Regions from separate parts of the Guyparkeria halopsychrophila genome, predicted to be linked through region 2. Evidence: predicted binding sites of a transcription regulator. Region 2 holds the regulator's gene; each other region holds the start of a gene.
The links. The regulator sigma-54, encoded in region 2, starts transcription at its own class of promoters, with help from an activator protein. The targets are predictions, from matches to a motif close to TGGCANGNTNCNTGCTT.
Positions count from the first base shown of each region.

Region 1: a site for sigma-54 is predicted at 5,938-5,954, ahead of glnL (nitrogen regulation protein NR(II)). Genes of this name have one in related genera too.
Region 3: a site for sigma-54 is predicted at 7,863-7,879, ahead of ABGV18_RS09120 (nitrate reductase). Genes of this name have one in related genera too.

Region 1 covers NZ_JBDODP010000006.1:10,660-21,258, reverse strand. Annotated here, with positions in the region: gene ABGV18_RS03935 (ABC transporter ATP-binding protein) at 6-608, shown strand; gene ABGV18_RS03930 (ABC transporter permease) at 595-1,395, shown strand; gene ABGV18_RS03925 (c-type cytochrome) at 1,597-1,935, opposite strand; gene ABGV18_RS03920 (energy-coupling factor ABC transporter permease) at 2,172-2,840, opposite strand; gene ABGV18_RS03915 (SirB2 family protein) at 2,989-3,405, shown strand; gene purE (5-(carboxyamino)imidazole ribonucleotide mutase) at 3,402-3,902, shown strand; gene ABGV18_RS03905 (5-(carboxyamino)imidazole ribonucleotide synthase) at 3,907-5,127, shown strand; gene ABGV18_RS03900 (DUF4124 domain-containing protein) at 5,124-5,804, shown strand; gene glnL (nitrogen regulation protein NR(II)) at 6,018-7,130, shown strand; gene ntrC (nitrogen regulation protein NR(I)) at 7,139-8,590, shown strand; gene ABGV18_RS03885 (AAA family ATPase) at 8,855-9,598, shown strand; gene ABGV18_RS03880 (FtsX-like permease family protein) at 9,654-10,599, opposite strand, start outside.
Region 2 covers NZ_JBDODP010000003.1:99,021-109,619, reverse strand. Annotated here, with positions in the region: gene lptA (lipopolysaccharide transport periplasmic protein LptA) at 1-354, shown strand, start outside; gene lptB (LPS export ABC transporter ATP-binding protein) at 362-1,138, shown strand; gene ABGV18_RS02465 (RNA polymerase factor sigma-54) at 1,363-2,838, shown strand; gene hpf (ribosome hibernation-promoting factor, HPF/YfiA family) at 2,860-3,153, shown strand; gene ABGV18_RS02455 (PTS sugar transporter subunit IIA) at 3,334-3,816, shown strand; gene ABGV18_RS02450 (HPr(Ser) kinase/phosphatase) at 3,850-4,815, shown strand; gene rapZ (RNase adapter RapZ) at 4,812-5,693, shown strand; gene ABGV18_RS02440 (PTS sugar transporter subunit IIA domain-containing protein) at 5,778-6,182, shown strand; gene ABGV18_RS02435 (HPr family phosphocarrier protein) at 6,179-6,469, shown strand; gene ABGV18_RS02430 (hypothetical protein) at 6,487-6,816, shown strand; gene hemL (glutamate-1-semialdehyde 2,1-aminomutase) at 6,950-8,239, opposite strand; gene thiE (thiamine phosphate synthase) at 8,240-8,938, opposite strand; gene ABGV18_RS02415 (glucokinase) at 8,935-9,957, opposite strand; gene ABGV18_RS02410 (glycoside hydrolase family 15 protein) at 9,938-10,599, opposite strand, start outside.
Region 3 covers NZ_JBDODP010000019.1:11,952-22,550, forward strand. Annotated here, with positions in the region: gene ABGV18_RS09090 (hypothetical protein) at 1-59, shown strand, start outside; partial or broken gene ABGV18_RS09095 (Acg family FMN-binding oxidoreductase) at 72-950, shown strand; gene ABGV18_RS09100 (molybdopterin-binding protein) at 979-2,172, opposite strand; gene ABGV18_RS09105 (NTP transferase domain-containing protein) at 2,169-2,789, opposite strand; gene ABGV18_RS09110 (uroporphyrinogen-III synthase) at 2,786-3,637, opposite strand; gene cysG (siroheme synthase CysG) at 3,634-5,070, opposite strand; gene ABGV18_RS09120 (nitrate reductase) at 5,084-7,747, opposite strand; gene nirD (nitrite reductase small subunit NirD) at 8,006-8,362, opposite strand; gene nirB (nitrite reductase large subunit NirB) at 8,365-10,599, opposite strand, start outside.

The sequences.
Region 1 (10,599 bases), on a different contig from region 2:
GCTGCATGTTGTTCGAGGTGAAGGATCTGTGCGGGCCGAACGTGCCGCCGGTTTCGTTCGCGCTGGCCGCCGGCGAGGTGCTGCCGGTGCGGGGCGAATCGGGCGTGGGCAAGAGCCAGATGCTGCGCGCGCTGGCCGATCTGTCTCCGCACGAGGGCGAGATCAAGCTGGAAGGTGTCGAGCAGCAATCCATGCCGGCGACCGACTGGCGCCGCCAGGTGGCGCTCGTGCCGGCGGAGTCCGGCTGGTGGGCTGACACGGTGGCCGAGCACTTCCCGTCCCGTCCGTCCGAGGCCTGGTGGGAGCGCCTGCGACTGCGGGCGGCATTGTGGGAGTCGCCCGTCGAGCGCCTGTCCTCTGGTGAGCGTCAGCGGCTGGCGGTATTGCGCGCGCTGGCGCTCGAGCCGCGCGTGCTGTTGCTCGACGAGCCGACCGCCAATCTTGATCGCGACAACGCCGAGGCGATGGCAGGCCTGCTGCTCGACTATCTGCGAGATCGGTCCGCGGCCGCCGTGTGGATCAGTCACGATCCGCGCGAGATTGCCGTCCACGACGATCGCTGGCTGGAAATGACCGCCGAAGGAGGGGTGCTGCATGGATCTGTATAGCCTGACGCCGGTTGACCTGATCGTGGCCTCCGGGCTGGTGCTGGCCCTCGGGGTGGTGCAGATACTGCTGGGCTTGGGTCTGTTTCGCACGCTGGCCCTGAACAGCGTGCGCATGGTGCTGCAGCTGTTGCTGGTGGGCGTGATCCTCGAGGCGGTATTCGACGCGGCGACCCTGCCGTGGATCGTGCTGATCGCGATGGTGATGATGGGGCTGGCGGGTTACGAAGTGGTCGCGCGGCAGAAGCGGGCCATCCGTGGCTGGCACGGTTACGGTATCGGCCTGGCGGCGATGAGCGTGACCGCGCTGATCGTCACGGTGCTGGCCCTGACCCTGATGATCGAGACCGACCCCTGGTACGAGCCCCAGTACGCCATCCCGCTGCTGGGGATGATCCTGGGCAACACCATGACGGGCATCGGGCTGGCGCTGAACAACCTGACGCAGACGGCGTGGCAGAGTCGCGCCGAGATCGAGGCGCGGCTGGTGCTGGGCCACTCGGTGCGCGAGGCCACCGCCGAGCTGCGGTCGGATTCGATGCGCGCCGGCCTGATCCCGACGCTCAACATGCTGGCCGCGGCCGGGGTGATCAGCCTGCCGGGGATGATGACCGGGCAGATACTCGCCGGCTCGGCGCCGATCGAGGCGGTCAAGTACCAGATCCTGATCATGTTCCTGATCACCGCGGCGACGGGCTTTGGCTCGCTGATAGCGGTGCAGCTGGGCGCGCGGCGCCTGTTCGATGCGCGCGACCGCCTGCGACTCGACCGGCTACGCAGCGGGCGCTGAAAACGCGCAACCGTCCCGTGCCGTGAAGGTATTGGGGGAGCGGGCCCCGCCCGCGAATCGCGCCCGCAGGCGCGAGACTCGGTTTGATGCGGGAGTAGGCGGCGAGTCGATTCGAGCAAGGTCCATGTGACTTGCCATCAGCCACAAAAAAACCCGGACCACTGGTCCGGGTTTGTCGTTTGCGGGACCGTGCTCGGACGCTTAGAGCGTCTCGATGTAGGCGCCCAGGTTTTCCATGTCGTCGTCGGACAGGCCGGCAGCGTTCGGCGCCATGATGGCGAAGTTCGAGCCGCCCAGGTCGCCCATTTCCTTGAGCGCGTCCTGGTTGCCGTTCTTGTAGTGGCCCAGCGCGGTGACGAGGTGGTCCGCGCTCTTGCCGGTCAGTGCCGGGAACATGCCCTGGCCCTGGGCTTGCTGGCCGTGGCAGGAGGCGCAGCTCTGCTCGAACAGTTTCTTGCCGGCCTTGATGTCGGCGGCCATGGCCTGCCCGGAGGCGACGGCCAGACCGGAGGCGAATGCGATCGCGGTCAGTTTCTTCATGAGGAACTCCTGATATCTCGTGTCACTTAATTATCCGAGCTCACTCCTGCTCGGCTAGGGTTTGATAAAGCAGGTTCCATGCCACCCTCGCGCGGCTCGGCGTCCTTCCATAAACAAACGTTTACCCGAGCCCAGTTGGACTGATGGCGGTGGTGCGAGTTGCATCTTGCAAATGGACGACGTCAGGACGCAATCCGCCAGCGTGTCAGCTGGGCGCGCGCCCGAGCGATCTCGGCTCACCGGCCGTCGATGTAATGGTGGTCGTCGAAGGAGATCACCAGTTGCGGGCTGACCAGTGCCAGGGCCGTCATGAGCATGCCGTTGATGACCCCTTCGGGGAAGGCGAGCAGCGGCAGGATGCGCAGGTAGTTGTTCCAGATGATGTCCGTGTCATACAGCCCCAGCGCCATCACCAGCAACGCGGTGCCGCCACCGTGGACCAGCACGCCGAGCACGGCGGAGAGGAACACGCCGATGAATAGGTAGATAAAGAAATTCGGCGGCAGGAAGTGCTGCGAGGCGCGCGTGATGCCGTAGGTGATCGCCGCGGGCAGGGCGGCACTCAGCACGAACGTCCAGCCGGCGATGGCCAGCCCATGGCCGAACAGCAATGCGGAGAGAACGGCGGCGATCAGGCCGGCAATTAGGGTCAGCTCCAGCCCGATGACCAGTGTGACTGTGGCCGCGCCGAGAAAGTGCAGGGTCAGCCCCGGCATCAGCGTGGCCGAGAGCGTCCACATGCCGGTCAGGAAGACGACGGCCAGGAGGACCAGGTGAATGCGCGAGGGATCGGCACGCAGGGCCGGCCAGGGCGCGGTGCGCACCGCCCAGGCGAGGCTGCCGAGGGCCAGCAGCCAGCCGATCGCGCCAATCGGCAGGGAGACCAGGTGGTTGGGTAGCTGCATGGCATCACCTCATGTCGCGGGTACCCGGCGGAGCCCTCAGTGTAGCGACCTTGGGGGGTGGGCGCCGATGATTTATGCTTTGGCCCTTTCCGCATCTGGGGAAATTTCCCCCGCGGTCACACGGACACATCAATCGGGAAGATACCCCATGGCTAACGCCTCACTCTGGATCCAACTGCATGCCCTGGCGGCCGTGCTCTCGCTCATCGGTTTTGTCGTGCGCGGCATCTGGATGCTCGCCGGCTCGCCGATGTTGAGCAAAAAATGGGTGAAGATCACCCCGCACGTGGTCGACACCGTGCTGCTGGTCAGCGCCCTGGTCGCCGCCTGGCTGCTGTTCTGGGGCAACGGTATTCATCCCGACTTCCTCACCGTCAAGATCGTCGGCCTGATCGTCTACATCGGCCTGGGCCTGGTCGCGATGCGCTTTGGCAAGACCCGTGGCCTGCGCGCCAGTGCCTGGGTGCTGGCCATCCTGGTGTTCCTGTACGTGGCCGCCGTGGGCGTGGCGAACACGCACCCGCAACTGCAGGACGTCCTGCCGGCCCTGGTGACCGGCGTATGAGTGCCCCCCAACCGCTGGTCGGAGTGATCATGGGCTCGCAGTCCGACTGGGAAACCATGGGTCATGCCTGCGAGACGCTCGAGGCGCTGGGCATTCCCTTCGAGAAGGCGGTGGTCTCGGCGCACCGCACCCCCGACAAGCTGTTCGACTACGCCGATGCGGCCGTTGGTCGGGGCCTGAAGGTGATCATCGCCGGGGCCGGCGGCGCGGCGCACCTGCCGGGCATGGTCGCGGCCAAGACCCGGTTGCCGGTGTTCGGCGTGCCGGTGCAGTCCAAGGCCCTCTCGGGGATGGACTCGCTGCTCTCGATCGTGCAGATGCCGGCCGGCGTGCCGGTGGGCACGCTCGCGATCGGTCGCTCCGGCGCGATCAATGCCGCGCTGCTGGCCGCGGCGACGCTCGCGACCCACGACGAGGCGCTGGCCGAGCGGCTGGATGACTGGCGCGAGCGCCAGACGCAGGCGGTGCTCGACAAGCCCGAGCCGGGCGAGGACTGAGCCGATGGGCGGCGTTCAGGATCAGTGCGAGGTGCCACGCGTCGAGGGGCGCACCGGCGAGCCGGCCGGGCTGCACATCGGCGTGATCGGCGGTGGCCAGCTCGGCCAGATGCTGGGCCTTGCCGGAGTGGCGATGGGGCACCGCTTTACCTTCCTCGACCCGGCCATGGAGCCGCCGGCCGCCTCGGTCGGGCGCCACCTGCGCGCCGAGTTCGACGATGCCGAGGCACTCGAGCGCCTGGCCGTCGAGTGTGACCTGGTCACGCTCGAGTTCGAGAACGTGCCACTGGCCTCCGCCGAGTTGGTCGCGGCACGCAATTGCCTGATGCCCAATCCGCAGGCGCTGGCCGTGGCGCAGGATCGGGTCGAGGAAAAGCAGTTCTTCGAGGGGTTGGGGCTATCGGTCGCGCCGTGGGTGCAGGTCGACTCGGTCCGTGACATCGTCCAGGGCGTTGCTCACTTGGGCGCCCCGGCGATCCTCAAGACGCGTCGCTTCGGTTATGACGGCAAGGGCCAGGTGCGATTGGCCGATCCCGCCCATGCCGCCCACGAGGGCGGGCCGGGCAACCCCGGCGAGGCGGCGTCTGCCTGGGAGGCACTGGCCGGCGCCCCGGCGGTGCTGGAGAAGATGCTCGCATTCGAGCGCGAGGTGTCCATCGTCGCCGTGCGCGGTCGCGACGGCGAGGCGCGGGTCTACCCGTTGGTGACCAACGAGCATCGCCACGGCATCCTCTGGCAGACCACGGCGCACAGCGGCGACCCGTTGCAGGCCGATGCCGAGCGCGCCGCCCGGCTGGTGATGGACAAGCTCGATTACGTCGGCGTGCTGGCGATCGAGTTCTTCGTCGTCGACGGGCGGCTGGTGATCAACGAGATGGCCCCGCGCGTGCACAACAGCGGTCACTGGAGCCTCGGCGGGGCGCGCACCTCGCAGTTCGAGAACCACATCCGCGCCGTGATCGGCTGGCCGCTGGGCGAGACCGACCCGCTGGGCGAAGTAGCGATGCTCAACCTGGTCGGCACCTTGCCCGACCCGGCGGCGGTGCTGGCGGTGCCGGGTACCCATTGGCACGACTACGGCAAGACCCCACGCCCGGGGCGCAAGCTCGGCCATGTCACGGTCACCGCGCCCGATCGCGCGGCGCTCGAGTCCCGGCTCGATCAGCTACGGGCCGTGATCCGGCCGCCCGAGACATCCATGGCACCCGGGACATCCGGGGCATGACCCGCCGCCAACGCATCGAGGGCACATCCATGCGAGTCGTCAACGGAAGGTCGTCGCGTTGGGTCCACCTGCTCTGGCCACTGCTGCTGGCGCTGGCCCAGCCGTCGGCGGCCGCGAAGATCTACCAGTACACCAACGACGCCGGCGAGACGGTGTTCACCGACGAGCCGGTCGAGGGCGCGACCGTCCACGAGGTCGAGGATGCCCCGGTCATTCCCATGACGCCGGTCAAGGTGCCCGAACCAGCCCCTGTGGAAGGGGCGAGGTCGGGGGCTGCCGATCCCCGCTCTGCCGGTGAGGGTGACGCTGACGCGGGCACGTCTGTCGGCAATGACGATGCCGCACCACCATCGTCCGGTCAGGAGACTCGGACAGACACGCAGGAACCCGCCTATCGCCATCTGGCCATCGTCGAGCCGGCCGATGGCGAGGTAGCCAGTCGCCTGCAGGGCAGCATCACGGTCGGGTTGGTGATGCAGCCCAATCTCCAGGGTGGCGACCGGGTGCGCATTCTCGTCGATGGTGAGCCGCGCGTGCGGGATTCCTCCGGGCGTCGTCACCTGATCAACGGCCTCGCGCCCGGCGAGCACGTGCTCGTGGCGCAGATCCACCGCAACGGCGAGGTGGTCAAGGAGAGTGCGCCGGTGCGCTTTCAATTGATGACGCCCTCCCAATAACGGTGCGATCGTCTATTCTCATGCACTGATCGGGTGCAATTGGTTCCTTGTCGAACTCTCTGGCCCGGGCTGTCGCTTGGGGCCAGCCCCGCCACCATGCGATCCGTCAGGGTCGATGCCGTGGCTCTCGGCCGGGCACGCTAATTGCACCAAAATCGTCAGTCGCCCGGCAGGCCTGGCCTGTCGGCCGTTTCGCGCCCGGTGGAGCAGTGCATGAACCCGAGATCCGAGCCCCGGCTTGCCGACACCCTCAACACCGCAATCGTGGTGCTCGATGAGCGCAATCGGCCGATTTATCTCAACTCGGCGGCCGAGCAGTTCCTGGGCACCAGCTACGGCGCCGCGCTCAAGTCGGGCTTTGAGACGGTTTTCGCCGCCAACCCCCTGCTGGCCGAGACAATCAGCGAGGCGCTGACCACCCAGCAGGTCGTGACCCTGCGCGAGATCGAGTTGGTCCTGGCCCACGAGTCGACTCGCGTGGCCGACTGCGCGATCACCCCGCGACCGGACTATCCCCGGGCCCGGGTGATGCTGGAACTCAACGACATCGAGCGCCACCTGCGCATCTCCCGCGACGCCCGGATCAACTCGCTGCAGATGACCACCCGGCAGATGATGCGCGGGCTGGCCCATGAGCTGAAGAATCCGCTCGGCGGCCTGCGCGGCGCCGCGCAGCTGCTGGAGCGCGAGCTCCCCGACGAGCACCTCACCGAGTACACCCGCATCATCCTGCAGGAGACCGATCGCCTGCGCGGATTGATCGACCGCATGCTCGGGCCGAACGACCGACCGGACTGCCACTGGGTGAATGTCCACGAGCCCCTGGAGCAGGTTCGCCAGCTGCTCCGAATCGAGGCGGGCGACAAGCCGCTCGACTGGCGGCTGGATTTCGACCCGTCGATTCCCGATGTCTGGGCCGATCGCGACCAACTGGTGCAGGTGCTGCTCAATCTCGCCCGCAATGCCGTCCAGGCCATGCGTGAGGGCAACACCCCCGAGCCACGGTTGACCTTCCGCACCCGCGTGCTGCGCCAGTTCACCATCCACGGCAAGCGCCATCGACTGGCCGTGCGCATCGACGTCGAGGACAACGGCCCCGGTGTGCCCGAGGACCTGGTCGAGACCCTGTTCCTGCCGATGGTCAGCGGCCGGGCCGGTGGTAGTGGGCTAGGGCTGTCGCTGGCGCAGACCATTGCCGAGCGCCACCAGGGCATGATCGAGTTCGTGCCCAAGCGCGGCGTCACCCGGTTTTCCCTGATCCTGCCCATCCACCCCGACGGCGACCACGCCCCGGGGCGGAAGGCGTCCTATCTACCGAACGAGTGAGCCCGACCATGCAAGCCGCCGACAAGCCGAACAACGGACATCCCATCCCCCGCCTGTGGGTGATCGATGACGATCAGGCCATCCGCTGGGTCCTCGAGCGGGCGCTGGCCACCACCGACTTCGCCGTGGAGTCCTTCGACGAGGTGGCGAGTGCGCAGGCCCGGCTCGATCGCGGCGACCTGCCCGACGTGATCTTCTCGGACATCCGCATGCCCGGCGAGGACGGTCTGAGTTTTCTCACCCGACTGGCGGCCGCACACCCGGCGATCCCGGTGGTGATCATGACCGCGCATTCGGACCTGGAGAGCGCGGTGGGCGCCTTCGAGAAGGGCGCCTTCGACTATCTGGCCAAGCCGTTCGACATCGACGAGGCGGTGCGACTCGCCGAGCGCGCCTATGATGCCTCGCGGGAACGCGCGCAGCATGCCGAGCCGGGGGAGGCCGGATCGGGCTCGGAGTTGATCGGCAATGCCCCGGCGATGCAGGAGATCTTCCGCGCCATCGGCCGGCTGGCGCGCTCGTCGGTGACCGTGCTGATCAACGGCGAATCCGGTACCGGCAAGGAACTGGTCGCCCGCGCCCTGCACCGGCACAGCCAGCGTCGCGAGGGGCCGTTCGTCGCGCTCAATACCGCGGCGATCCCCAAGGATCTGCTGGAATCCGAGCTGTTCGGCCACGAAAAGGGCGCGTTCACCGGTGCGGCGGCCCAGCGGCGTGGGCGGTTCGAGCAGGCCCAGGGCGGTACGCTGTTCCTCGATGAAATCGGCGACATGCCGCTGGAATTGCAGACCCGCCTGTTGCGGGTGCTCTCCGACGGGCACTTCTACCGCGTCGGTGGCACCTCACTGATCCAGAGCGACGTGCGCGTGATCGCCGCGACCCACCAGCGCCTCGAGGAACTGGTCAAGGAGGGGCGCTTCCGTGAGGATCTCTACCATCGCCTGAACGTCATCCGCCTCAAGCTGCCGTCGCTGCGCGAACGGGTCGAGGACGTCCCGCAACTGATGCGCTTTTTCCTCGCCCGTGCCGCCGAGGAACTGGGCGTGCCGGTCAAGACCCTGACCCGGTCCGCCGAGGCCCGCCTGTGCGATTACCCCTGGCCGGGCAACGTTCGTGAGCTGGAGAACATCGCCCGCTGGCTGACCGTGATGGCGCCGGGCAACGAAATCAGCATCGACGACCTGCCCGACACCATCATCGAGGGGTTGAGCGGCGAACACGCCGTGGATGGCGACGACCAACTGCTCTCGCGCTGGACCAGCGACCTGTCACGCTGGGCCGAGGCCCGGCTCAAGGCCGGCGATCAGGACCTGTTGGCCACGGCGGGGCCGGCCTTCGAGCGCACCCTGCTGCAGGCCGCGCTGGCCTTCACCGGCGGGCACAAGCAGAAGGCCGCCGCGCTGATCGGCTGGGGACGCAATACGGTCACGCGCAAGCTCAAGGAGCTGGGCGAGCACTGAGGCGCGCTGGCGCCCCGTGGGAGCGGGCCTTGCCCGCGAAGGCCGCAGTAGCGGCCGTCCTGCTCGCAGTCGACCCACCCGTTGGCTCGTTCTGACCACAAATCGGCACTCGCGCCTATCGGTGCGGCTCGGGGGAGGTGGCCCGCTTGCGCCGACTATGGTGCGGCGTGCCCTGGTCGGTCCTGGCCGACTGTCACAAGATCCGACCCTGCCCGATGCTATGCTCCTAAGCAGGTTTTAATCAGTCGGAAACGGGGAATCGGCATGGCCCAGACGGTGGCGCTGTATTCGGTCAAGGGCGGGGTGGGCAAGACCGCCGCGGCGGTCAACCTGGCGGCGTTGTCGGCGGCGGCCGGTCGGCGCGTGCTGGTCTGGGATCTCGATCCCCAGAGCGCCGCGTCGTGGTACCTGCAATCGGAGGCGGGCGCGGAGCGGTCGGTCAAGAAGCTCCTCAAGCCCAAGGGGCTGGCCGCCTCGGTGCGCCCCACCATTCACAACCATCTCTGGGTGCTGCCGGCCCTGCCCGGTCAGCAGGCGATCGAGCATCATCTCGCCGACAAGAAGGACGCCGGCTACCGGCTGGCCAAGCTGATCGACCCGCTGGCCGAGCAGTTCGAGGAGATATGGATCGACGCGCCGCCGGGGCTGTCGCTGCTGGCGGACAACGTGCTGCGCGCGGCCGACATGGTGTTGGTGCCGATGGTGCCCACGCACCTGTCCGAACGCACCTGGTTCCAATTGAAGCGCCACCTCGACGAGCGCCATATCCACCCCGAACGGCTGCGCGCCTTCCTCTCCCTGGTCGATCGCCGCCGGCGCATGCACCGCGAGTTTGCCGAGCGCCATCGCCACGACATCCCCGAGTTGCTCTCGAGCGAGATCCCCTACGCCTCGATCGTCGAACAGATGGGCGAGGATCAACAGCCGAGCGTCTATCGCGAGCCGCGCCACCCGGCCAACCAGGCCTACCGCGCCCTCTGGGACGAGATCGACGGCCTCTTCGCCTGACCCGAGCCGGTCTTTTCCCGGCCCGCTCCCACCGGTTGCCTCCGCACGCCAGGTTTCAGCCGCGCAAGGCTCGCGCCGGCGCCACCCGCGTCATGCGCCGCCCCAGCAACGGGGTGATCAGCCCGGCGAGCAGCAGGCCAGCGCCGATGCCCCAGGCCAGCAGCCAGGGGTTCAGGCGCCAGGGCAGGTCGAAGACCTGGGCGGAGAGCAGCGAGCCCACCCCCATTGCGGCAAACGCCGCGAGTATTCCCACCAGCAGGCCCAGTGCCAGAAACTCGATCCAGAGCGCCGAGAGCACCATGCGGCGACTGGCGCCCATCACGCGCAGCACCGCGGCGTCGTGAATCCGCTGGCGTTCGCTGGCACCGAAGGCGGCCAGCAGGACCACCAGCCCGGCCGCCAGCGTGAAGGCGAACACGTACTCGACCGCCTGGCTGGCGCGCGCGATCAGGGTGCGCACCTCGTCGAGAATGCGCGAGACGTCGAACAGCGTCACCGTGGGGAAGGCACGCAGCAGCTCGACCTGGCGGTCCTCGCTGCCCTCGGGTAGATAGAAGCTGGTGATGTACTGCGCGGCGACGTTTTCCATCAGCGCCGGGCTGGCGGTGACGAAGAAGTTGGGCCGCATCGAGTCCCAGTCGACCGAGCGGATCGAGGTGATCTCGCCCGAGATCGCCCGGCCATCGACGCGGAACGTCAGCCGATCACCCAGTGACCAGCCCAACGTCTCGGCGATGCCCTCCTCAACCGAGAAACCCTCGGCCGGGAATGAGCCGGCCAGCACCTGATTGTCCGCGGCCAGGTCCTCGGCCGTCGACAGGTTGAACTCGCGCGTCGCCAACCGATGGGCGCGCCCCTCGTAGTTGCCGGGATTCATCTCGTTGCCGTTGCGCGCCTCCAGGCGCCCGCGAATCATCGGGTAGAAGCCGGCACCCTCGATGCCTTGCCGGTCCAGGAACGCGCGCATCTCGTCCACCTCGTCGGGCTGGATATTGATGGCG
Region 2 (10,599 bases):
GTGATCGACCAGGGCAGCCTGCATGCCACCGGCGACCGCGCGACGCTCTATCTTGAGGAGGGCGAGCTGGTGCGGGCGGTGCTCGAGGGTCACCCCGCCACCTTCCGCGAGCGCGATGACGAAGGCAACTGGGTCGAGGGCGAGGCGCGCGAAGCGGACTACCGCACCGCCGAAGGCAAGATCGAGCTGACCGACGAGGCCTGGCTAAAGCGCAGCGGCGACGACATCCGCTCCGATCGCATCACCTACGACCTGGAAAGCGAGGTGGTCGAGGCCGGCGAGGAAGGCGGCAACGCACGTGTCGAGATGACCCTGCAGCCACGCAACAAGAAAGACGACAACGGTGGGGACTGACGCAACGATGACCGCGGCAACCACCCAATCGCGCACTGCCTCCACCGAACAACGGCACCCCGCCCTGCTCGAGGTGCGCAGCCTGTCGAAGAGTTACGGGGCTCGTCCGGTCGTGCGCGATGTGTCATTGAGCGTCGAGGCCGGTGAGATCGTTGGCCTGCTCGGCCCCAACGGGGCCGGCAAGACGACCAGCTTTTACATGATCGTCGGACTGGTCGGGGTCGACCAGGGCGGGGTCTATCTCGATGGACACGACATCACGCACACGCCGATCGATCGGCGCGCACACCTCGGCCTGGGTTACCTGCCGCAGGAACCCTCGGTGTTTCGCAAGCTGACCGTGCGCGAGAACATCCTCGCCATCCTCGAACTGCGCCGCGATCTCAACGGGGCGACTCGCCGACGCGCGCTCGACGACTTGCTCCAGGAACTCAACATCACCCACATCGCCGGCTCCAAGGGCCAATCCCTGTCCGGTGGCGAGCGACGTCGCGTGGAAATCGCCCGGGCGCTGGCCGCCAACCCCCGCGCCATGCTGCTCGACGAGCCATTTGCCGGTATCGACCCGATCTCCGTGATCGACATCCAGCGCATCATCGAGCACCTGCGCGATCGTGGCATCGGCGTGCTGATCACCGATCACAACGTCCGCGAAACCCTCGGCGTGTGCAAACGCGCCTACATCGTCTCCGACGGCACAATCCTCGCCCACGGCACCGCCGACGAGTTGCTGGCAAACCAGTCGGTGCGGGACGTCTACCTCGGCCACGATTTCACGCTGTGATTCGTCTTGCCGAACCACCGATCGACCCAATCGGCGTTCGGCGTCCGCGGCAAAATCGTTGGCACAGTGCGCCTCCATTCGGCTAAACTGAACCTCATGCAAATTGCGTGCGCAACCTCACTTCATTACCCCACACCGGGCTCGGCAACACCCATGCCAGCCAACCACCTGGCCCGCATCACACCCGACGCTGACTCCACCGCGGGAGGCATGACATGTCCGGTATGAAGGCAGGACTCGAACTTCGCCTGGGCCAGTCACTGGCCATGACGCCACAGCTACAGCAGTCGATTCGACTACTGCAACTCTCCACCCTGGAGCTGAGCCTAGAGATCCAGCAGGCGCTCGACACCAACCCGTTGCTCGAGGTCGGCGAAGACGAGCATCCCGAGGAAGAGACGGCCGAGCAGGACGCCAAGGAAGAGCAGGACCCCGGCCTCCAGGCCGGCGAGGAACTCCTTGATGACCGCAAGGACAAGTCGGCCGATGACGACCTGGTGGTGGACTCGACCTGGGACGACTACTACGAGTCCGATGGCAGCACCCCCCTGAGTGCCAACGCCCCCGGCGACGACTACGACCCCTTCGCGACGCAATCGACCGGCGAAGACAATCTTCGTGATCACCTGCTGAGCCAGATCCATCTCGCCACGCTGTCGGAAACCGACCGGCGGATCGCCACCGCCCTGATCGAATCGATCGAACCATCCGGCTATCTCGACGAATCCCTCGAGGAACTCGTCGCCCTGCTGAAAGACGAGTTGCCGGGGATCGATGCCGAGGAAGTCGAAGCCACGCTTCACTACATCCAGCGACTCGATCCACTGGGCGTCGGCGCCCGCTCGCTGGCCGAGTGCCTGATCATCCAGATCGACCATCTTCATGCCGACGACCCGGCCGCCGCGGATGCCCGCGCCGTGCTCGAGGGCAACTGGCTCGAAGCGATCGCCCGGCGTGAGCTGCCGCAGGTCACCAAGGGGCTGGGCATCAGTCGCGAACGCCTCGAGGCGGCGCTGGGGCTCATCCAGTTGCTCGACCCCCGCCCCGGGCTTGCGATCGGAGACACGACGGCCGACTACATCAAGCCAGACGTGATTGTCACCCATCGGGAGGACGGCTGGCACGTCGACCTCAACCCGGAAATCGCGCCGCGACTGCGAGTGAACCAGACTTATGCCAGCCTGATCGATCGATCCAGCCGCGGCAAGGATGCCACCTACATCCGCAACCACCTGCAGGAAGCCCGCTGGTTCATCAAGAGCCTGCGCAGCCGCAATGAGTCCCTGCTGAACGTGGCACGCGAGATCGTGCGCCGGCAGATCGAGTTCTTCGAGCACGGCGAGATCGCGATGAAGCCCCTGGTGTTGCGCGAGATCGCCGAGACACTCGAACTGCACGAATCGACGGTCAGCCGGGTAACCACCAACAAGTACATGCTCACCCCCAGGGGCGTGTTCGAGTTCAAGTACTTCTTCTCCAGCCATGTCGGCACCAGCGACGGCGGCGAGTGCTCGGCGACCGCCATCCGGGCGCGCATCAAGAAGCTGGTCGAGGAAGAAAATCCCAAGAAGCCCTTGAGCGACGCCAAGATTGCCACCATGCTGGGAGATGAGGGGATCGACGTCGCAAGACGGACGATCGCCAAATACCGCGAGGCGATGGGAATTGCCTCATCAACCGACCGCAAGCGACTGATATAACGAACTTATAAGGAGCGGCTCATGCAGATCGACATCACCGGTCATCACGTCGACGTCACCGAGGCCCTCAAGGCCCACGTCCACGAGAAGTTCACTCGACTCGAACGTCACTTCGACAAGCTGGTGGATATCCACGTCATTCTGACCGTGGAGCGCAAGGAAGCGCAGAAGGCCGAGGCGAACCTGCACGTCAGCGGTCAGGACATGCATGCCGACGCGACCACCGACGACATGTATGCCTCCATCGATGCCATGATCAACAAGCTCGACCGGCAGATCGTCAAGCACAAGGAAAAGCTGACCAGTCACCGCTGAGCCCCCTCCGCCGGGCCACTCGTCGGCGGATGACGTGAAGGCAGCGACCAATCGCCCCCTTCACGACGTCGGAATCGGTGTTGCACAGCCGGCGCAACACGCTATGATGCGCGCCGATTCAACCATTCCCGCCCCGACCCGCGAGTGATCCTCGCGACCAGTCGACCGACAGGGTGCTTAATGAATACTGCCGAGCTATTTCCGATCCACCACATCCGGATCGACGAGCTGTACCAGAGCCGCAAGCGGGTTCTTGAGGTCCTTTCCGGCCTACTCGCCGACGATGAGCTCGGCGGCGAACAGGCCACCCGCATTTTCGAGGCGCTCGTCGCTCGAGAGCGGCTGGGCTGCACGGCAATTGGCCACGGCATTGCCGTTCCCCACGGTCGCGTCGACGATATCCTCACCCCGCGTGGGGCGCTGATCCGACTTCGTGAAGGCGTGGATTTTGGCGCGCCCGACGGCGCCCCGGTCACGCTGGTGATCGGCTTGGTCATCCCCGAGGATTGCCCGGAGCAACACCTGGAAATCCTCGGCCGACTGGCTCGTCACCTCAACGATGCCGACGAGCGGGAAACCATCATGGAGACCCAAAGCGCCGAGCGCGTGCAGGCCCTGATGGTAGAATGGCTCAAGGACGGCGCGGAAGCGACTGCGAGCTGACCCGGGCTGCGAGCCCGATCACAGGGGCAGGCCATGATCCCAAGCTTCACCTATCAGCACCTTCCCTCGGACGCCGGCGATAGCGACTGGCAGCGGGCGCTTCCCGATAGCTGGGACGCGCCCGTTGCCGGTGACCAACGCCTGATCGGCTCGGCAAACCCCTGGATACCCACGCGCGTCGCGCTGATCTCCCCGTCGCTGCGTCATTACCTCCAGTGTGGCGAGGAGTGTCTGCAGCGGGCAAACGGACCGGTGGCGGCGATCAGCCCGCCCCGGGTCATCATTCTCAGCCGGGCACATGCCGACGTGCTCGCCGACTGGCTCGACCAGCACGCCACGGCCACCAGCACGGCGGCCGACATCCATATCCTGAGCACCAGCGAGGACGACGAGACCGTCGTTCGGCGGTTGCGACGGTTATGTGGCCACACTGACGAAGACTGGCGCCATGGCGTGTTCATGGAGGTCAGCGGGTTGGGGGTGCTGATCCGCGGCTCAGCGGGCATTGGCAAGAGCGAGGTGGCACTCGAACTCCTCAGCCGCGGGCATCGACTGATCGCCGACGACGCGCCCTGCTTCACCGCTCACGGGGAGGAAGTCACGGGCTCCTGCCCCGATCGTCTGTTCGGCCTGCTTGAAGTCCGGGGCATCGGCATCGTCGACATCCGCGAACTCTTCGGCAGCAACGCGATCAAGGCGCGCAAATACCTTCGTCTGATCGTCGACCTCTACCCCGCCGATGCCGGCCGTCCCATCGGTGCCGAGGAGCGCCTGTTCGGCGACCGTGGCAACGAGCCGGTTGCCGGGCAGACCATTCCCGTCTGGCGCATGCCGGTGGCACCGGGGCGCAACCTTGCGGTCCTGCTGGAAACGATCGTGCGCCAGCGCAACCTCGAGCGACAGCGCGGCGGCCAGCCGGCCAGCCCGCAAATCGCGCGGCTGTTCGCCGACGGCGAGATTCCGCCGCGCCCCGATGAAAGGCCGGAGCCCTGGTCATGACCGCCCCCTTGCCGCGCTTGATACTCGTCACGGGGCAATCCGGCTCGGGCAAGTCCGTGGCCCTGGCGGCCCTGGAAGACAGCGGGTTCTACTGCATCGACAACCTGCCGCCGGACCTGCTCGACCACCTCGCCGAAAGCTACCTGGAAGGCAGCATCGTCGCGCGCGGGATTGCGATCAGCATCGATGCGCGTGCGCCCGAGCAATCGCTGGCCAACCTTCCCGACCGCATCGACCGACTCAGGGAACGCCTGCCGCAACTGCAGATCAGCAGCCTGTTCCTCGAGGCCGATCGTCAACGGCTGATCACCCGGTTTTCCGAGACCCGGCGGCGGCACCCACTCTCCTACCAGATCGAGAACCTGGTCGAGGCGATCGCGCGCGAGGGGCAACTACTGATGCCGATCCGCGCCTACGCGGACCTGGTCATCGACACCAGCCTGACCACCGTCCACCAACTGCGTGAGGACGTGCGCTCACGCCTGATCGGTGAAAAGGAGGCCGGGCCGCGCATCCTGATCCAGTCGTTCGGCTTCAAGTTTGGCATTCCCCTCGACTCGGACTTTCTCTTCGACGTGCGCTTTTTGCCCAATCCGCACTGGTCGGCAGCGCTACGTTCGCACAGCGGACTCGATCAACCGGTGGTCGAGTACCTCGAACAGCATCCGGTGACGCACGAGACCCGCACGCGCATCGCCGAGTTCCTCGCTCACATGCTCACCGAGGCAAGCCATAGTGATCGCAGTTACCTCACCTGCTCGATCGGCTGCACGGGCGGCAAGCATCGCTCGGTCTACGTCGTCGAGCAGATCGCCCGCGACCTGCGGCCCACCTTCGGCAACCTGGTGGTCCGCCATCGTGATCTCGGCAACCACTGACCGCGATGGCGCACCCCCTGTCTCGGGCCCGTTTTTCGGTATGATGCGTTTTTTGCCGACCGCGACCGAGGAAGCACTCCCGCAATGACCGTCGGAATCCTGCTGATCTGTCACAACGACATCGGGGGCCAGTTGATCGAAACGGCCACCGATATGCTAGAACGCCTCCCTACCCGGCTCGACCACCTCGACGTGCGCCAGGACGACGACCCGATCGATCTGCTCAATGCCGCCCGACGGCGGGTGGCCGACCTCGACAGGGGCGAGGGGGTTTTGGTATTGACCGACATGTACGGCTCGACCCCGTCGAACATCGCCCACCGCTTGCGCGATCAGCACGATGTGCAGGTACTGTCCGGCGTGAATCTCCCCATGCTGGTTCGCGCCCTGAACTATCCGCGCCTGTCGCTCGACGAGATGACGGCCAAGGCCTGCAGCGGGGGTCGCGAGGGTATCATTCAGGAAGGAGCGACCGAGGAGCGGTCATGAGCGAGAACATTCCTTCCGTCGTCCAGAGAGAATTGACGCTGCGCAATCGTCGCGGTCTGCACGCCCGCGCCGCCGCACGTTTCGCCGCGACGGCCGAACAATACGCAAGCGAGATCGAAGTCGCGTTCAACGACCGCCAGGTCAACGGCAAGTCGATCATGGGCCTGATGATGCTGGCCGCCGCCTGTGGCAAGACGATCACCGTCACCGCCACCGGCGACGATGCCGCCCAGGCCATCGAGGGGATCGCCGATTTGGTCGATGCCCGTTTTCACGAATCCGAATAAGAGAGACGGAGTACAACATGCAGCGTAGAGGCAACTCAGCAAAAGACGGTTACGTCGGGATCGACAACGATGGTGATGGGGGCATGACCTTCCACGGCCGCCTGATCCTCGATGCCCGCGTGTTCGGCCTGATTCCGGAAGACGAGACCTGTGAAGGTTGGGAACTTGGGCGTCTGCAGGGACTGGCCGACCGGGTCAATGCCGAATGGGACAAGCATGGCGGCGGCATCCCGAGCCAGCTGCCCGATGACCTGCGCCGTCGCCACGCAGAAGCCTACGAGAAGCAGATGCAGAAGGCCCGCGAGGATGGCTGGGATCCGGACGCGAACCTCGAAGACGAACAGTAAGGCAAACCGCTTCGCCGACCGGGCACGAAGTCCACTTCGGCCCCACAGACGTTAAAAGGTCGCCGGAACCCTCGTTCCGGCGACCTTTTTACTGCCCGGCCCCGCAAGCGGGCCCCGGGATCTTTCCAGGCATTCAACCCGCCATGCGAGCGAAGACGCGCTCGGCCGCGTCGATGGTCGCATCGATCTCGGCCTCGCCGTGGGCCATCGAGACAAACCCGGCCTCGAACGACGACGGCGCGAAATACACGCCCTCGTCGAGCATGCCGTGGAAGAATGCCTTGAAGGCCTCCTTGTCACAGGCGGTCGCGTCATTGAAGTTGGCCACCCGGTCCTTGTCGGTGAAGAACAGGCCGAACATGCCGCCGACGTTCTGGGTGATCATCGGGATGCCATGTGCCTTGGCCGCGGCGGACAGACCATCGCAGAGCGCCTGGGTGCGACGGGCCAACACGTCGAAGAAGCCGGGCACGCTGATCAATTCAAGCGTCTTGACGCCGGCGGCCATGGCCATCGGGTTCCCCGACAGCGTGCCCGCGTGGTAGACCGGTCCCATCGGCGAGATCATCTCCATGATCTCGCGTCGACCGCCGAAGGCACCCACCGGCATACCGCCGCCGATCACCTTGCCCATGGTGGTCAGGTCCGGCTTGATGCCATAGTGCTCCTGTGCGCCGCCCAGCGAGACGCGGAACCCGGTCATCACCTCGTCGAAGATCAGCACCGCGCCGTACTCATCGCAGACCTGGCGCAGCCCCTCGAGAAAGCCCGGCTCGGGCGGGATGCAGTTCATGTTGCCGACCACCGGCTCGACGATGATCGCGGCGACCTCGTCACCCACCTCGGCAAACACCTCGCGCACCTGATCGAGGTGGTTGTATTCGACCGTGGTGGTCAGGTCGGCGAAGGCCTTGGGCACACCCGGCGAACTGGGTACCCCGTGGGTCAGCGCCCCCGAGCCGGCCTCGACCAGCAGGGAATCGGAATGGCCGTGGTAGTTGCCCTGGAACTTGACGATGCGGTCACGACCGGTAAAGCCACGCGCCAGGCGAATGGCGCTCATGGTCGCCTCGGTACCCGACGAGGTCAGGCGCACCAGGTCCATCGACGGCACCAGATCGCAGAGCAGGTCGGCCATGCGCGTCTCGTTGACCGTTGGCGCACCGAAGGACAGGCCGCTCTTGGCCGCCTCGCGGACCGCGTCGATCACGTCGGGATGCGCGTGCCCCAGGATCATCGGCCCCCAGGAGCCGACGTAATCGATGTAGGGTTTGTCGTTCTCGTCGAAAAAGCGTGAGCCCTCGGCCCGCTTGACGAAGACGGGATCGCCGCCGACCGAGCCAAAGGCACGCACCGGCGAATTCACCCCGCCGGGGATGTGGGCCTGGGCACGTTCGAACAGCTCGTGGTTGGATGCGGTCATCTAGGGATTCTCCGGATCGTGATTGATTCTTGAATTGGATTGAGCCGGGTTTTGAACCCGGCCGGCCGCCATGGCCCGCGTCAGGGACTCGGCGGCGGCCCGAATGTCGGCGGCGGCGAACACCTCGCTGATCACCGCGATCATGTCGGGGCGATGCGGCATCAGGTCGGCCACGTTCGCCGCCGTGATACCACCGATGCCGCAGACCGGCCGGCCGAGCCGCTCCCGGGCCCAGCCCAGCACCTCTGCAGGCGCGCCGGGGGCATGCGGTTTGGTTGGCGACGGGAACATCGCGCCGAAGGCCAGGTAATCGGCCCCCTCTGCCGCGGCGCGTTCGGCCCGAAGCCGATCAGCATAGCAAGACACACCGATGATCGCATCGAGCCCCGCGGCCTCGAAACGGGCCCGCGTGTCGGTCAACGGGGCATCCTCACGGCCGAGATGCACACCATCGGCGCCGACCGCGATCGCCAGCGCCACGTCGTCGTTGACGATAAAGACACGATCGTGATGCCGGCACAGCTCGGCGAGTGCCGCGGCCTCGTCACGGCGCCGCTCGGCATCCGTGCTCTTGTCCCGGTACTGGACAATCCGCGCCCCGCCCCCAATGGCCTCGCTTGCCGCCTCGACCAGCGCCTCGCGCTGAAACCGGGTGGTATCGGTGATCACGTACAGCCCGTTCAGATCGTCCCGGCTCATCGTTCCACCCTGGTTGAATCCATTTCCTGCTCGGCCAATCGCCGCGCCCCGGCGAGACCGAGATTGCCGTCGGCAACCACCCACAGCGGCAGACGGCCGAGCATGGTCGCAAACCGCCCCTTGTCGAGAAAGGCCTCCAACGCCTGCTCGCGCACGAACGGCATAATGTGCCCGACGATGGCCCCGGCGATAAAGACCCCACCGGTGGGTAGCGACTTGAGCGCAAGATTGCCGGCCTCCGCCCCGAGGATCCGGGCGAACAGCCGACAGGCGATCACCGCGCATTCGTCCTCGCCGCGGTTCGCCCACTGGGTGACCAGGGCATTGGGGTCCGAGGCCGCCGAGAGCTGCCCATCGGCACCCGGGGTCGGGCGGCCAAGCTCCGCATGGCGCGCAAAGGCATAGAGCGAGGAAAAACCGTCGCCACTGAGAATGCGCTCGTAACTGACGTGACCACCGAACCGCCCACGCAGGTAGCTCAGCAAGGCCGCCTCGCGCTCGTCGTTGGGACCGAAGTCGCAATGGCCGCCCTCGCTCGGCATCGGGTGGTGGCGGTCCCCATCATGGAAGAACAAGGCCTCGCCCAGCCCGGTGCCCGGCGCGATCACGGCGGCATGCCCCGTGGCCGGCGTGGCCTCGGGATTAAGGTTCACCCGCCGGTCGAGCGGGCTTGCCAACGCACCCAGACCCACGGCGATCAGGTCATTGATCAGCCGAACACGCGCGCCGCCGAGGGCCTGGCCAATCGTCGCCGCCTCCAAGGTCCAGGGCAGATTGGTTGCCTGCACCCGCGCCGCGTCGCCCTCGCCTTGCACCGGTCCGGCGATACCGAACGCGGCCACTTCGATCCGCCCGTGGTCGTGCCGACCGGCAAGCTCGAGGAAGGACGAGAGCATCGCGGCAAAGCCCGCGTAATCCCGACTGGGCAAGGTCTGCTCGAATCGAGCCGCGGGCTCGCCGGCGACGAACAGCGCCAGGCGCGAGCGTGTCCCGCCGATATCACCCGCCAGAATCATCATTTGCCTCCTCCAAAACGGGAACCGCGTCGACGTCCGCTGCGAGCAGGTAATCCAATGCGGCACCCACCCAATGGGCAACGGCCAGTGGCGATCGATGGTAGAACGCCTGCCAGGCATCTGCTCGTGACTCGTCGTAACGCCCCCCGTCTTCGGGATGCTCATGGAGCCAGGCCAGACGGACGGCGTGCCCGATCACCACGTCGAGCACCAATGGTTCCTCGATCGACAGCTCCGGGGAGTGCGTCACGATCTCGATCAGTGCGGCGATCGCCTCGACGTTCAACTCCCGGTATTCGGGGGCATCAATTCGATTGAGCCGATGCTCGACGGCCAGGGCGAAGTTGTGCTCCCGGGCGGTCGACTGGCCCCGATAGAGCGCGCTGTCGAGCACGTTGCGTGGATCGAACCGATTGCCGATCACCAAGGTCGGGACATGACCCAGTAAGTCCCACACCCCCTCGTAAAAGCGCTCGGGCAGGCGACTCATCGCCCCGCCGATCTCACGACGGTGGTACCAATCCACCGTGCGCGCCGTATCTTGCCCAGCCGCCCGCGCTCCCGACCCATCTCCACTCAGCACCGAGGCGGTCGGCGAGGTCGGCGGCTCACCCTCGGCCTGCGGGGTCGGCGGGCGGGCGGTAT
Region 3 (10,599 bases), on a different contig from region 2:
CGCAAATGGAAACGCTCATTCGCTATGCGACCCTGGCGCCGTCGGGTCACAACACCTAGTGCTGGCGGTTTCGGGTGGCGGCGAGCGCCATCCGTATTCTGCCGGACCTGAACCGGCGTACGCCGGTAGTCGACCCGGACGACCATCATCTTTATGTGTCGCTGGGCTGCGCCACAGAGAATCTTTGCCTGGCCGCCCGGGCGATGGGACTGGAGCCAGAGGCCGAGTTCCGGCCCGAGGGTGATGGGGAGATCCGGGTGGCCCTCACGCCCGGTGAGGCTGAGGTGTCGCCGCTCTTCGAGGCCATCGTCTCGCGCCAGTGCACGCGCAACGACTACGATGGCACGCCGCTTCCCGCCGAGGAGCTTCGCCTGCTCAAGGAAGCCGGTAGCGGTGATGGCGTCTCGGTGGTGCTGCTCACCGATCGCGACGCCATCGAGCACGCGCTGGTATTCATCCGATTCGCCAACACCCGGCAACTGAGCAATTCCACCTTCCGCCGGGAACTCGAGGCATGGATTCGCTTTAACGACGCCGAGGCTGTGGCCAAGGGTGATGGCCTGAGTGGTCGGGCGACCGGCAACCCCCAGGCGCCGCGCTGGCTGGGGAAAATCCTGATGCGCGCCGTGCTCAGACCGAAAGCAGAGAGCACCAAGTTGGCCCGCCAGGTGCGCAGTTCCGCCGGACTGGCGGTGTTCGTCTCGGCAGAGGATGACCGAGCGCATTGGGTGGAAGCCGGGCGCTGCTACCAGCGCTTTGCCCTGCAAGCCACGGCGCTGGGCATTCGCAACGCCTTCGTGAACCAGCCGGTGGAGGAGGCGAGCGTGCGCCCCGATTTCGCCAGGGCGCTCGGGCTTGGCGGCGGGCGTCCCGACCTGGTGGTGCGCTTTGGTCGTGGCCCGGCCATGCCCCGATCCCTGCGTCGCCAAGTGGAGAGCGTGATGCGCTGACTCCGGCGCTTGCTGCGATAAGCGGGTTTCAGTTTAAAGGCAGCACGGATATGGGCATACCCGCCTCGAAAGGTATTCGGGCCGGAATCACTGCAAGCGCCTCGGCTTGCTCCGGCTCCGTAGACCCGCCCCGCACCCACCATGTGCCGTCACCTGATTCGAGTCGGATCGGGAGATAGCGATCGACGTCTGCTAGTCCGAGGGGTTGCGTTAGCCGGGCGGTGATTCGTGCGGTCGAGGCGTTGAGGCCCATCATTCCGTCCAAAAACGGTCGAACAATGCCGTGCAGTGCGGTCAGCAAGGCGGCAGGGCGACCGGGCAATGACAGGATAAGTGTGCCCTTGACTGTCTTGGCTGCACTGGTGGGGCGTCCTGGTCGCATCGAGACGCCTTCGAACAGCGCAGTGCCAAGGCGGCGAAGAATGGTGCGTCCGAAGTCATGATCACCCACCGAACTGCCTCCAACGATGAATACTAGGTCGGCACTGCCGAGGTGCTGCTGCACCCGAGCCTCGATTGTCGGCAGGTGGTCGGCAATCGGGCCAATTGGCCCGATAACGTCGGCACCAAACCGAACAAGGGTGGCCTCCAGGAGGATGCTGTTGCTGTCATGAATGCCTCCGGCTGCACAGGGTTGACCGGGTGAGGTCAACTCATCGCCCGTCACCAGCACAGCCACACGTGGCGGTCTGCAGACCGGCAGGGTGGCGAGTCCGTGTCGGGCGGCGAGCGAGAGATGGCCGGGTTCCAGCCGAGTGCCGGCTGACAGTATTGGCGCGCCCGGCATGTTGATCGCTCCGACGGTCTCGCAGTCGGCCCAGAGCTGCACTGTGGCCGTTGTCCGCAGCATTCCCCCCGACACCGAGACGATTTCCCGACGCAGGACCACGTCGGCCCCCGGGGGCAGCGGCGCGCCCGTGGCGATGGGGGCACAGTGCCCGCCATTGAGGGCTTCCGGCATGGCGTGACCCGCTTTCGATGCGGGCCGGACTTTTAACGTGCCACCATCGTTGACCTCTGCCTGACGGGCGGCGTAACCGTCCATCATGGCTCGATTGAACGGTGGGTAGGCTCGGGGCGCATGAATCGTCCGGGCGAGCACTCGTCCGAGGGCCTGGTCGAGAGATAGCTCGATCTCCGGGAGTTTGGGCGCAGCGGCACTCAGCGTGGCGATCGCCTCTTCCACGCTCGGGCTGGCCGTGGCGCAATGGCAGTTCGTCATGATCTTTTCCTCCCTATGCCGGGGATGGCTGGGGGTTGCAACAGGTCGGTCGGGGTATTCACGTTGAGAAACGCGTCGTGGTCGGCGGACAGGTCGCAGCAGACGTGTGGCCCGTTGGTGAGCAGATCGGTCAGCCGGGAGGGTACGGTGCCGACCAGCCGATGGAGCAGCGTCGGGATATGCAACAGGGTCACGCCCGGTTGCAGGCGATCACCGTCGTAGGCGATCACCACTGGGGAGTCGGTTGCCCGTTGACGCGCAACGAGCCTGGCTGGCCACTGGGAGCGGTATCGTGGCATGTCGCATGGCGCGAGCAGCACCCAGTCATGACGCAACCGGCCGAGTGCGGCATGGACGGCCGCCGCCGGGCCGCGACGGATGCCACCCGGGTCACTGATCGTGGGGTGACCGAGGCGGCGATAAGCATCAAGATGCCGGTTGGCGACGATCACCAGTTCGTCGACGGACGGGGCCAGCGCCTTGAGCACGTGGCCAACCATTGGCTGGCCAAGGAACGGTTCGAGCCCCTTGTCCCGTCCGCCCATGCGACGGCCGGCCCCACCGGCGAGCACCAGCGCACTCAGTTTATGGCCGGCAGCGAGCGATAGGCCCTTCACGAGTGGGCCTCGCGACGTTGCAGATGGTCGGCCAATGCGTCGACCAACGGGTGCATCAGGAAGCGTCGGCTAGGCATCACGTCGACTCGGATGTCGAGGCCTTCGAGATGTTGCGCCATGACCGGACCGATGGCGGCCACCACCGCCCGTTCGAGGCCCCTGTGCAGTGCCTCAAGACGTCCGGCGCCCCGGGCAACCCGCAACAGGCGATTTATCTGTGGCTGGGCGGTGAACAGGATCACGTTGGTCTGTCCCCGCGCCAGCTCTTCGATCAGCGCGAGTACGGCCTCGGTCTCGCTTTCGGTGGCGTAGACGTAGGGGGCGACCGGCACCGGCTGGCTGCCGATCTCGTGGACCGCGCGGATCAGCGGGATGTTCGGCTCGGTCCCGTAGAGCACCACACCGGTGCACGGCGCCGGCTGGTCCAGTTCTTGCAAGGTCGAGATCACCCCCTCGCTGGTTGGTCGTTCGGCGCGGACCTCGGCCTGGAGTCCCCAGCGCTTGAGAACGCGCCCCGGCTTGGGGCCGCGGACGATCAGGCGGGTCTGTTCCAGTCGGCGCAGGAAGGCCGTCTCGCGACTGCTGCGTTCGGCGGCAGCGTGCAGGCGAGCGATGCCCTCGCCGGTGAGCAGGATCAGGTCCCCCATCGACCGGTCGGCCAGGAAACGGTCGATCCATGCCAGGACGCCGTCCTGGTCGGGCGAGTCGTGGATGCTGACCAACGGGCAGCGCGTGACCATGGCGCCGCGGCGTTCGAGCAGGCCGGCCAGGATGTCGATCTGGCGTGATTCCGGCAACGCGACGCGACAGTTGTGGAAGGCCTGAGGGATTTCGCGGACCCGGCTCATGCGGCCCCCTTGGCCAAGTACGGCTCGCTGTCGGGGAAGACCGTGGGTATATCCCCGCGGCCATGAAACCATCCTAACGAGTCGTGCAGTTGCGTGACCTCGCCGACGATGAGCAGCGACGGCGATTCCGCCGCCGTGATCTTGTTGGGCAGGGTCGTCAGCGTGCCGGTGTAAACGCGCTGGTTGTCGGTTGTGCCGCGCTCTATCAGGGCGGCCTTGCCGCCGCGCGCCATCCCGTGGGCGATGAGCTGATCGCAGATCTGGCGGGCGCTGCCCAGGCTCATGTAGAACACCAGTGTGTCCCGGCTTTCGGCGAGGTTCTTCCAGTCGAGATCCAGCTCGTCGCCGCGTCGGTGGCCCGTGACGAAGCGGACCGACTGGGCGTGGTCGCGGTGGGTGAGCGGGATGCCCGCGTAGGCTGCGCAACCGCTGGCGGCAGTGATGCCGGGCACCACCTGGAAAGGCAGGCCTGCGGCGGCCAGCACCTCGATCTCCTCGCCGCCCCGGCCGAAGATGAAGGGGTCGCCCCCCTTGAGCCGGGCGACACGCTTGCCTTGTGCTGCGAGATCGCGGAGCAGGCCGCTGATGTCTTCTTGGGAGCAGCTGTGATGGCCGGCGCGCTTGCCGACGTAGATCCGCTCGGCCTCGCGGCGCGCGAGATCGACGATGGCCGGGGCGACCAGCCGGTCGTACACCACCACGTCGGCCTTTTGCAGCAGGCGCAGGGCGCGAAAGGTCAGCAGGTCGGGATCGCCGGGGCCCGCCCCGATCAGATAGACCTCGCCGGAATCGGTCGGTGCGGCCTTGTCGGTGAGCAGCTGGGCGAGTTGGCCCTCGGCCTCGCGTTCCTTGCCAGACAGCACCAGGTTGCCGATCGGGCCATCGATCACGTCCTCCCAGAAGCGCTTGCGGGTCTCGAGGCCGTGGATGCGATCTTTGGCGGCTTGGCGGTAGCGGCCCAGCAGGTTGGCCAGCCGGCCGAAGCTCGCCGGGATAAGGGTCTCAAGTCGCGCCCGCATCAGCCGGGCGAGTACCGGCGAGCGTCCGCCGGTGGAGACCGCGATGGTTACCGGGCTCCGGTCGACGATCCCCGGCAGGATGAAGCTGCACAGCTCGGGCTGATCGGCGACGTTGACCGGGATGCCGCGGCACTCGCAGGCGGCGAATACCGCGCGGTTGACCTGTGTCTCATCGGTTGCGGCGATCACCAAGCGGTTACCGGCGACCATCGCGTCCGCGAATTCGGCTTCGTGCCAGGCAAGCCGGCCATCGTCCACCATGCGGCGGGTCTCGCCGCTGACCGCGGGGGCGACGACCGTCACCCGGGCACCGGCGGCGCGCATCAGGTCCGCCTTGCGGGCGGCGACCGCGCCGCCGCCAACGACCAGACAGTCCTTGTCGCGCAGATTCATGAAAATGGGTAGCTGGTCCATGGGTCGGTTCCCCTCAGATGTTTGTTGCCGTCAGGCGCTTGGCGATGAGTTGCTTGAGCTCTGGGATGCAGGAGCCGCAGTTGGTGCCGCAGCGCAGCGCCTTGCCCAGTGCGTCCGGCGTGTCGAGGCCTTCGGCATCGATCGCCTCCAGAACCGTGGTTTCCCCGACCTGAAAGCAGGAGCAGACGATCGGGCCGGTATCGGGCATCGGCTCGGCGGGACGGCCGGCTAGCAGGCCGAGTCGTTGCGTTAATGACAGTTCGTCAGAGCGGATAAGTTCGGCCAACCACTCGCGTGAGGGCAGGTCGGGAGTGCGGCCAACGAACAGCACGGCGACCACCCGGCCGTCGACCACGCGGGCTGCGCGGAACTGGCCGCCAGCCGGGTCGTCGTAGGTCTGCCACTCGCCCCCTTCACCGAGGAGGTGACCGGCCCATGCAGACCAGTCGGCGATCGGTTCGCGACCGGCCATCTCATAGCGAATCCCACCCTCGATCGGGATGAGGGTCCAGTACTCGGCTTGTGGCCGTGCGACCGGCTCGCGACTGACCAGCGTGGCGAACCAGGTGGCGGCAAACGGGCGTACGGCGACGGTCGCGTGCTTGGATTCCGGCTGCCCGGAGTAGGGGTCGACGTGTGCTGGGATTAGCGAGCCCACGCAGGCGCTGCCGCTGAACTGGGCGTTCCAGTGGATCGGTACGAACAGTGAACCCGGGTGCTGCGCCGTGGTGATGCGCACCCGGCCGATATAGCGGCCCTGCTCTCCACGGATTTCGGCGAATCGGTTCGGCTCGAGCCCGTAGCGGGCCGCGTCCTGCGGATGAACCTCAACGAACGGCTCATCGATGTGCTGCATCAGCCGCGATGCCTTGGCAGTGCGGGTCATCGTGTGCCACTGATCGCGAATCCGCCCGGTGTTCATGATGAGCGGGCGGCGTGCCGATACCTTGATGGCCGGGCCGGTGGCCGTGATGGCGACGAAACGCGCCCGGCCAGTGGGCGTGAAGAAGCGACCGTCCTCGAACAGGCGCTTGCGGCCTTGCCCGGTGGCCGGATCGATCGGCCAGTGGATCGGGGCGAGCCGGTCGTAGTCCGCGTCGCTCAACCGAGCCAACGCGCTGATATCGAAATCGCGCGAGCCGTGGTTCTCGTAGCCTGAGAGCGCGGCGTGCTCGCGGAAGATGTCTGCGGGCCCGCGATAGGGAAAGGCCTCAGCGAAACCCAGCCGCCGGGCCACCTCGGTGATCGTCCACCAGTCGTGGCGAGCTTGTCCGGGTGGCGTGAGAAAGCCGCGCTGGCGGGAGATGCATCGTTCGGAGTTCGTGACCGTGCCATCCTTTTCCGCCCAGCCGGTCGCCGGTAGGAGCACGTCGGCACAGGCGGTGGTGTCGGTCTCCTGCATGCAGTCGGAGACGATCACCAGCGGGCAGCGACGCAGCGTTTCGCGGACCCGCTCGGATTCCGGCAGGCTCACCACCGGGTTGGTCGCCATGATCCAGATTGCCTTGATTTGCCCGGACTCCACCGCCTCGAACAGGTCGGTGGCCTTGAGACCCGGTGCATTCGCCATGGCGGGAGACCCCCAGAAGCGTCCGACGCGCTCGACCGCGCCCGGTTGCTGGAAATCCATGTGGGCGGCCAGCTGGTTGGCCAGCCCGCCGACTTCACGACCGCCCATCGCGTTGGGTTGGCCGGTTATCGAGAACGGTCCCTGCCCGGGCGCACCGAGGCGGCCGGTGGCGAGGTGGCAGTTGATGATCGCGTTCGCCTTGTCCGAGCCGCTCGAGGACTGATTCACGCCCTGCGAGTAGATTGTGACGGTCCGCTCGCGGCTGGCGAACCAGTCGAAGAAGGTGTGCAGGTCTTCGATGTCGACGCCGGTCGAGCGTGCCACCGCCCCGATATCGGGCGCGTCGGCCCGAGCGGCGGCGATCGCCTGGGCGAACCCCTCGGTATGCGCGTTGATATAGGCCGTATCGATCGCGTTGTCATCGGCCAGTCGCGCGAGCAAACCATTGAAGAGAAAGGCATCGCTGCCTGGGGCGATCGCCAAATGCAGGTCGGCGATGTCACAAGTGGCAGTCTGGCGCGGGTCGATGACGACCACTCGCATCTGGGGGCGGGCGCGTTTGGCGGCAGCCAGGCGCTGGTACGTTACCGGGTGGGTCCAAGCCGCGTTCGACCCCACTAGGACGACCAGGTCGGCGAGTTCCAGGTCCTCGTAGCAGGTGGGTACGGTATCGGTGCCAAACGCCCGTTTGTAGCCGACTACCGCCGAGGCCATGCATAGGCGCGAGTTGGTGTCGATGTTGGCCGTGCCGATGAAGCCCTTCATCAGCTTGTTGGCCGCGTAGTAGTCCTCGGTGAGCAGCTGGCCGGAGACGTACATCGCCACAGCATTCGGCCCGTGCTCATCGATGACGCGGCGAAAGCCGTCGGCGACGGTGTCGAGTGCGGTGTCCCAGTCCACTGCCTCGCCATCGACCTGCGGCACCAGCATGCGCCCGGCCGGGTCGACGGTCTCGTGCAGGGCGGAGCCCTTGACGCACAGGCGCCCGAGGTTGGCCGGATGATCCTTGCTGCCCACCACACCCACCAGACGCCCGTTGTCGAGGCGGGCGTCGACGCCGCAGCCGACTCCGCAGTAGGGACATGTTGTCTTGATGGTCTCGTGCATTTCTCACTCGCAAAAAAAAGACGCCCGATCCAGCGTGGGCTTGCAGCCACGTGGAACGGACGTCTTTGTCCAGGTCTATTTTTTCGCCCCGCCGTTGGGACGCTTACCCTTGCTCAAGCAGGGTTCATGCCACCCACGTCATGACTGACAATCAATGGCTTACGCACGACAGACGGCGGCATGGTCGCGTCGATGCACCAGCGGCGATCACCATCGAGTGGCGACCGTTCCATCGTGGTGCATGGCGAACCAATCGCTTTACGCCTCGGGCTGGGCAAGCTGCACCCTGCCGTCGACGACCCGTACGGGGTAGCTGCGGGCACTGACCGAGTTCTCGAGGCACTGGCCGTCGCGGAGGCGGTAGTGCTGCTTGTTCAGCGGCGAGGCAACCACCGGCTCGCCGTCGAGGTCACCGAGGATGCCTCGCGAAAGGACGTTGGCTTGGCCCAGCGGGTCCCAGTTACCGATGGCGTAAACGGATGGCTCCGTGTGGGGAATCAGGAACAGGGCCACCTGGCGTTTGCCCACCAGGGCGGCGACGCCGGATTGGGGCACCAATTCGTCCAGCGCGCAGATGTCGATCCAGGTGGACTCGGTACGTTCTGCCACAGTCATGGTCATGCCTCCTCGGCCAGGGTCTCGGTCCCGGCACGCTGTCGTTTTTCCTCAGCGGTCGCCGGACGGATCTGGCCGCGCTCCTCGACGAACAGCACGTTGTCATCCGGCTGGTCGGAATTGACGAAGCTGCGAAAGCGCTTGAGCTTGGCGGGATCGGCCAGGGTGCTCTTCCATTCGCACCGGTAGCTGTCGACCACTGCCTGCATCTGGCTCTCGAGTTCCTCACCGATTCCGATCCGGTCGTCGATCACCACCTCGCGCAGGTACTCGAGTCCGCCTTCGAGGTTCTCCAGCCAGACGCTGGTGCGCTGCAGCCGGTCGGCGGTCTTGATGTAGAACATCAGCAGCCGGTCGATGTAGCGGATCAGGTGCTCGTCGTCGAGATCGGTGGCGAACAGGTCGGCGTGTCGCGGCTTCATGCCGCCGTTGCCGCAGACGTAGAGGTTCCAGCCGTTCTCGGTGGCGATAACGCCGATGTCCTTGCTCTGGGCCTCGGCGCACTCGCGGGTGCAGCCGGAGACGGCGAACTTGAGTTTGTGCGGCGAGCGCAAGCCCTTGTAGCGGTTCTCGATGTGGATCGCCATGCCTACCGAGTCCTTCACGCCGTAGCGACACCAGGTGGAGCCCACGCAGGATTTCACCGTGCGCACTGACTTGCCGTAGGCATGACCGGTCTCGAAGCCCGCCTCGATCAGCTCCTCCCAGATCGGCGGTAGCTGCTCCTTGCGAGCGCCAAACAGGTCGATGCGTTGGCCGCCCGTGATCTTGGTGTAGAGACCGTATTTCTTGGCCACGCTGCCGATTACGATCAGTTTTTCGGCGGTGATTTCGCCGGCCGGCACCCGTGGGACGATCGAGTAGGTGCCGTCTTTCTGCATATTGGCGAGGTAGGTGTCGTTGGTGTCCTGCAGCGGCTGGTGCACGGGTTCGAGCACGTGCTCGTTCCATACCGAGGCGAAGATCGAGGCGGCCGTCGGCTTGCAGATATCGCATCCCAGACCGCGGCCGTGACGCTCGAGTAGTTCCGCGAAGGTACGGATGCCCTCGACCCGCACCAGGTGGTAGAGCTCGATGCGGGTATGCGAGAAGTGCGCGCAGATGTCGGTGTTGACCTCCATGCCGCGCTTGGCAAGCTCGTGGTCGACGGTCGACTTGAGCAATGCGGCGCAGCCGCCGCAGCCGGTGGAGGCCTTGGTCGCGCCCTTGATGTCGCCCAGGTTGGCGCAACCGCCGTCGAGTGCTTCGATGATCCCGCCCTTGGTGACGTTGTGGCAGGAGCAGATCGTGGCGGTCTCCGGCAGGGCGTCGGGGCCCAAGGCCGGTGGGCCGTCACCGGCCGGCGCGATCAACGACTCGGGGTGCTCGGGCAAGTCGAGGCCGTTGCGGGCGTATTGGAGCAGGATGTCGTAGTCGGCGCTGTCGCCTACCAGCACCGCGCCGATCAGCTTACCGTCAAGCACCACCAGTCGCTTGTAGGTGGCGTCCGGCTCGTTGATGGTGGCATAGGCCTGGGCGCCGGGCGTGCGGGCGTGCGCATCGCCGATTGAGCCTACCTCGACGCCCAGCAGCTTGAGCTTGGTGCTCATGTCCGCGCCAGTGAAGGCGGCCGTCTCGCCGGCCTCGGTCAACTGCTTGACGGCGACGTCGGCCATGGCATAGCCCGGCCCGACGAGACCGAAAATCTGGCGGTTCCACAGCGCGCATTCGCCGATGGCATAGATGGCCGGGTCGGAAGTGCGGCACTGGTCGTCGATCACGACGCCGCCGCGTTCGCCCACCGCGATCCCGGCCTTGCGCGCCAGCTCGTCATGCGGACGGATGCCCGCAGAGAAAAGCACCAGGTCGGTCTCCAGCGCCTCGCCATCGGCGAAGTTCATGCGCAGCCGGTGGTGTTCGCCGGCGTCGATCAGTTGCGTGGCCTTGCCGGTGTGTACACGCACGTCGAGGGCCTCGATCTGGCGACGGAGCATGTCGCCGCCGGCCAGGTCGAGTTGGGCGGGCATCAGCTGCGGGGCGAACTCGACGACGTGGGTCTCGAGGCCCAAATGCTTGAGCGCGTTGGCTGCCTCAAGACCCAGCAGGCCGCCACCGACCACCACGCCGCGCCGGCCGTGTTCGGCATGGTCACGAATCGCATCGAGGTCCTCGAGGGTGCGATAGACCAGGCAGCCGTCCTGATCCCGACCCTCGATGGGTGGGACGAACGCGTACGAGCCGGTGGCCAGCACCAGCCG